One region of the Metabacillus mesotrionivorans genome, then DNA from elsewhere that is predicted to be linked to it. Evidence: a T-box and tRNA genes for the amino acid it is inferred to sense, from the RefSeq annotation. Region 1 holds a T-box; the other holds one or more tRNA genes.
What was found. The T-box of region 1 lies ahead of argS (arginine--tRNA ligase). A T-box ahead of a tRNA ligase gene usually reads a tRNA of that ligase, here a tRNA-Arg.

Region 1 (3,074 bases):
TTTGCAACAAGGGATGGGTCGCATTCTTCCATTGCTCTTTTAATAACGTCCTTGAATGATCGTAAGGTAGTAATAATAGGCCAAGCTTCGATATCTCTTATGCTTACGGCTTCGTGATTCTTCAAGAAGACCCCTTTTCTTAAAAGGGAAGAAGCCCGAGCATGCGTATATTGAACGTATGGCCCGGTTTCGCCCTCAAATTTCAACATGTCTTTAAAGGAAAATTCGATATCGTTTTGACGGTAATTTTTCAAGTCTTGAAAGATAACCGCCCCCGTCCCTACCTGACGGGCAACTTCCACCTTAGAAACAAGATTTGGATTTTTCTTGTTAATTTGGTCCGATGCTAATTTAATTGCGTTATCTAAAACCTCTTCAAGCAATACAACTTTTCCTTTACGGGTAGACATCTTTTTTCCGTCCTTTAACATCATGCCAAAAGGCACGTGCTTCATCTGCCATTGGTATCCCATTTTATCTAACACAGCGAACAGTTGTTTAAAGTGAAGGGTTTGCTCGTTGCCTACTACGTATAAAGATTTTACGAAACGATAGGTTTCCTGACGATAAATGGCTGCCGCTAAATCGCGGGTAGCATAAAGGGTTGTTCCATCCCTTTTTTTAATCAGGCATGGCGGTAACTCTTTGAGCGGAACAACTTGAGCGCCTTCAGACTCCTCTGCCAGGTTCATGTCCTCAAGGAGTTGAACGACCCTGTCCATCTTGTCATTATAAAACGCTTCCCCATGATAGGAGTCAAATTCTATCCCCATTAAATCATATATTTTTGAAAACTCCTTTAATGATTCCTCCCGAAACCATTCCCATAGTTGAATGGCTTCAGGATCTGAATTTTCCAGGTTTTTGAACCACGCTCGCGCTTCACTCTCAAGCTTAGGATCCTTTTCTGCTTCTTCATGGAACTTCACATACAATTTCAGCAGCTCTTTTATAGGCTGAATCTTTACTTCTTCTTCTTTCCCCCATCGTTTATAAGCAACAATTAACTTGCCAAATTGAGTACCCCAGTCTCCTAAATGGTTAATTCTCACTGGTGAATAACCGCATTTTTCTGCTATAAGCGCCAGAGAATTGCCAATAACCGTTGAACGTAAATGTCCCATTGAAAAAGGTTTCGCGATATTAGGTGATGAAAAGTCAATTGTAATAACCTCGTTGTTTCCAAGGTTTAAATCCCCATAGTGATTCTTTTCAGACAGAATTTCTTTTAGCACAATAGATGAAACCTTTTGCTTATCGAGAAATACATTCACATATCCACTAACTGCTTCTGCCTTTTCAAAGATTGATGCATCAATTTCTGCAGCAATCTCAAGTGCGATGTTTTGAGGTGATTTTCGAAAGCTTTTTGCCAATTCAAAACAAGGAAATGACAGATCTCCCATGTTCTCAAATTTCGGTTTTTCAATCATCAGGATGATTTTGCTCTTTTCCAGCTGCTCATTCAACACTTTAAATAATATGTCTGCAAAGATAAGTTTAAAGCCCATACGTTTCCTCCTCCAAAATAAAAAAGCTCCCGTCTCTTAAAAAAGAGACGGAAACTTTATGTTCCCGTGGTACCACTCTACTTGTTTTTTAAAATTAAAAAACCACTCACCATTAGTAACGGGGTGTTCCCCCGGCTCCCCCTACTGATTTCAGGAAAGCATCTCAAAAGTCCGGTTCATTACTTGCTTCATGACAGGCTCCCACCATCCCTGACTCGCTTATTTTCCACAAATAATTACTCTCTTTATCAATGATTTTATTATCTATTAATGTATATTATATCCATTTACTTTTGAAAAGCAACCAAAAAATAGCAGGCTAAATTCACATGCGAATTAACCTGCTGCTTTTCGTATTTTCAGTTCTCCCTCCACAACTTAAACTTAAGCGGAGGCATTTCTTAATTTTAATCCGACCACTTTAAAATACTGTCATTAAGCAGTTCTTCAAAGCTTTTGTTTTTTTCTCTTCTTCTTTCTTTTCCTTCAGCTTCTGCAGACGTTACTGTCCCTGTTTTTGCTCTTGTTCTTCAAGCAGGTCTTTTTTTGCCCATTCGCTCTCTATAACCTGTTTTTTCCAGAGGCAGATCTCCCACAAATCGCTTACCGGATCCTGTGTGAAAGGAACTGTCGGCATATAGCCCGGCGGACCGTATTCAGGCGTAAAGGTTAAATCGGTTCCCTCTCGCTTATGACGGGTAAAGATCGACCGCCACCATTTCAAATGGGCATCGTGTTCTTTCCGCCAGACCGGATCTCTCGGGTCAGGCACCTGCGGCCCCTGCGCATGGCCGGTTCTCGTATGCACGTGGATGGTCCTGTCTGCCGCAAGCTTGATCCATTCTGCATGATCCTCAAGCAGTGACTCGCACACACATACCCAGTGGCTGAAATCGGCAGTAAGCTTGAGATCCTCTATTTCGCGCAGCAGCCGGCCGGTTGTCCATGGGCTGTACATCGCTCTTCCCCTGTGTGTTTCGTGCGAAACAGGAAGACCAATTGCCCTTTCGACATTCACTGCCCTTATGAAAAAGTCCAGCTGCTCTTCAAATGGCATGGAGTCTTTGGCACTTTGGGAATTGATCAGCAACGGGTTTAATTCAGCGGCTTTTTGAACCTGGTCCTCAAAGCTTTTGCTGTCGTCTGCAAAGATCTGCGCGACATAAACAAACCCGTACTGATGCAGAAGCTCTTTAAATTCAGACCTTATTCCGCTGTCAGGCAGCGGGGATTCAATTCCTTTATAGCCGGCATCGTAAATACGCTGAAATTGTGTTTCTAAAGGCCCAGGCATTCCCCAAAGCGACTTTATGCTGATTAACTCTGCCGTCATTTCTCATCTGCTTTTTTCGTTTTATGATAAACAAGCGGGTTGAGAGGACTGTTCACAGCATCCCCGGTAACAAGCCCGGGCATCCATTGTTTTAAGTCGTTGGCTCTTGCTTCATTATCTATTTCAGCGACCTTCGTCCCGTCTGCCATGTAAATGACTGTCATCACTTCGCGGGTTGAATCCGATGGATTTCCCGGGGCGCTGTGCAGTGTCCATCCGTAATGAAATGT
Region 2 (3,074 bases), on a different contig from region 1:
GTAGAAATAGTGACAGATTATGTGAAACACCCGGAAGGATCGGTTCTGATCTGTGTGGGAGATACAAAGGTCATCTGCAATGCGAGCATTGAAGACCGTGTGCCGCCGTTTATGCGCGGAGAAGGAAAAGGCTGGATTACAGCAGAATACTCCATGCTGCCGCGCGCAACGGAACAGAGAACCATCAGAGAATCGTCAAAAGGAAAGATTACCGGAAGAACGATGGAAATTCAGCGATTAATCGGCCGTGCTCTCCGTGCAGTGGTAGACCTGGACAAGCTTGGCGAGCGTACAATCTGGATCGACTGTGATGTGATTCAGGCGGACGGAGGTACAAGAACAGCATCCATTACAGGTGCATTTGTGGCCATGACGATTGCTCTTGGAAAGCTTGTATCTGAAAAGAAAATCAGTTCGCTTCCGATTACAGATTTCCTTGCTGCAACTTCTGTCGGCATGGATTCAAAGCTAGGAGAGATTCTCGATTTAAACTATATTGAAGATTCATCTGCTGAAGTGGACATGAATGTCATCATGACAGGCTCAGGACGATTTGTAGAGCTGCAGGGAACAGGCGAAGAGGCAACATTCTCTCGCGAAGAGCTGAATGAACTTTTAAACCTTGCAGAAAAAGGGATTCAATCTTTGGTTACAATCCAAATGGAAGCGCTGGGTGATTTAGCGCTTAAAATTATGGATCAGAAAAACGGAAAGGGATGAACCTGATGAAGGAAGTCATTATTGCCACAAAAAATGCAGGAAAGCTTCTTGAATTTCAGACGATTCTTTCTGCCTACAATCTGACCTGCATCTCGCTGCTTGATTTTGACGATGCACCTGATGTGGAGGAAACGGGTTCGACTTTTGAAGAGAATGCCATTTTAAAAGCGGAGGCAATATCCAGGCTTTACGGAAAAATGGCGATCGCTGACGACTCAGGATTGTCGATTGACTACCTGAACGGAGAGCCGGGTATTTTTTCCGCAAGATATGCAGGCCCGGAAAAAGATGACGCAGCCAATATCCGTAAGGTGCTTGCCGAGCTGAAGAGCGCAGAAAAGGAAGAGCGCACCGCGAGATTCCGCTGCGCACTTGCCCTTGCTGAGCCCGGCCGCGAAACGGTAACGGTTGAAGGATCTGTCGAAGGGTATATAACAGAAGAGCCGGCTGGAGAAAATGGGTTCGGATATGACCCGATTTTTCTCGTCAAGGATAAAGCAAAAACAATGGCCGAGCTGTCGAAAGAAGAAAAAAACAAAATCAGTCACAGGGCAGCGGCGCTAAAGAAGCTGTCAGAGCTGCTCCAAGCCTGATTACAGGGAGTTTTGAGTCATGAAGGTTCTTATTATCAGCGACAGTCACGGGCTGACAGACGAGCTTCAGGAGATCAGAAACAGGCATGAATCCGAAACAGAAGCAATGTTTCACTGCGGCGATTCAGAACTGCCTGCCGATCACCCTTCTATGCAGGGCTTTGTTTCAGTGCGGGGAAACTGCGATTATGAACAGAAATATGCGGAGGCACTGATTGAAGAAGCAGGCGGGTTCCGTTTTTTCATTGCTCATGGCCACATGCATAACGTGAAGTCCACTCTGATGAACTTGAAATATGCTGCTGAAGATCACGCTGCGAAGATTGTCTGTTTCGGGCATTCTCATATTGCTGGTGCAGAATCTGCCGGCGGCATCCTCTTCATTAATCCTGGCAGCATCAGGCTGCCGAGGGTGCGCACCGAAAAAACATATGTTATATTAGAAATACAAAACGGGTCGGCAACTGTTACATTTTATCAGCAGGACGGAACGCCTGTAAAAGGCATGGCGCAGAGGTTTGAGCTGTCTTAAAAAGGAAAGGGGGAATTTTTTCCCTCTTTCAAAACTTTTTAGAAAAAGTTATTGACTTTATAGCTGATCACACATATAATAAAAAATGTCGCTGATACATAATCGCGATTGTCACAAAAAAACATGTCCCAGTAGCTCAGTGGATAGAGCAACGGCCTTCTAAGCCGTTGGTCGGGAGTTCGAATCTCTCCTGGGACGCCATACTATATACATACAAACTTCTTTCTGAAAATGAAAGAAGTTTTTTTGTTTTTTTTCGTCACTGCATTTCGCTGATTTATCCGTAAAACACCAGTGGACTGCAGCGGAAGGCACTTGACTCCTTGTCGAGCTGCAGCGCCCAACTCCTCTGTCAGAACAAAATCACCCAAAAAGTCAAAAGCGGACTTTTCGGGTGATTTTTTATCTGACTGCCGGAGCAAAACGGGCGCTTCCGCTTTTCTACGGGATGAAGAGGACGAGGGAGATCCCGCAAGCGCAGCTGAGGAAGCTCCCGGTCCTCCCCGCGGAAAGCAAGTGACTGGAGCGAAAGGGAACGGGTACAGTTGCAAACATGCCATCTCTCATTTGTTCGAAAAATGTTCATAATTTTTCCTCTGGATCTTATCCGTTTTAATCAAGAATCCGATTCCGGATCCACCCTCAAAAAGTTCCTTTTCCCCAGCAGAAATCACCCAAAACCCTGTCAGACAATCTCACAGAAAAAAACTTCAAAAAAAATTTTTCAAAAACACAATTCCTATAATGACAGGCATGTAAGCGTATACAAATTAACAAACAAATCTAAATTATCTAACAATTCAAAAAAAGACGGTTGACACCGCTTTTTAATGGGCGTAAGATAGGCTCAAATATAAGTTACATGAACATGTGAGGTTCATTAAAAGAAAAACATAACAGGCCGTTTAGCTGCGGCAGGAAGATCACTTTATATCTTTTAAAAGAGTCCATAACTAACGTTATAAGGATTTTTTTTACACACTGGAATTCAGCTGATTAACGCGTTTAGACTTTAAAAGAAAGGTGTGCTCTTTATGGGTGACCAATGGATTTTTTTGAACAAAGAATTTGTAAGAAAAGAAGATGCGAAGATTTCGGTGTATGATCACGGATTCTTGTATGGAGACGGGATTTTCGAAGGAATCAGAGTCTACAGCGGCAACATCTTCCGTTTAAAAGAGCACATGAAAAGACTGTATGAATCAGCAAGATCCATTTTGCTCACTATG

Region 2: it has a tRNA-Arg gene. The T-box ahead of argS (arginine--tRNA ligase) is inferred to sense a tRNA for this amino acid. The anticodon was not compared.

What each region holds. Positions count from the first base shown of each region.
Region 1 covers NZ_JBQMFF010000002.1:798,347-801,420, forward strand. Annotated here, with positions in the region: gene argS (arginine--tRNA ligase) at 1-1,511, opposite strand, end outside; T-box leader at 1,552-1,772, opposite strand; partial or broken gene ACTSEZ_RS09125 (DUF3886 domain-containing protein) at 1,919-1,996, opposite strand; gene ACTSEZ_RS09130 (sugar phosphate isomerase/epimerase family protein) at 2,014-2,844, opposite strand; gene ACTSEZ_RS09135 (phytanoyl-CoA dioxygenase family protein) at 2,841-3,074, opposite strand, start outside.
Region 2 covers NZ_JBQMFF010000004.1:252,376-255,449, forward strand. Annotated here, with positions in the region: gene rph (ribonuclease PH) at 1-720, shown strand, start outside; gene ACTSEZ_RS13500 (XTP/dITP diphosphatase) at 726-1,313, shown strand; gene ACTSEZ_RS13505 (metallophosphoesterase family protein) at 1,333-1,845, shown strand; tRNA gene ACTSEZ_RS13510 (tRNA-Arg) at 1,971-2,046, shown strand; gene ilvE (branched-chain-amino-acid transaminase) at 2,880-3,074, shown strand, end outside.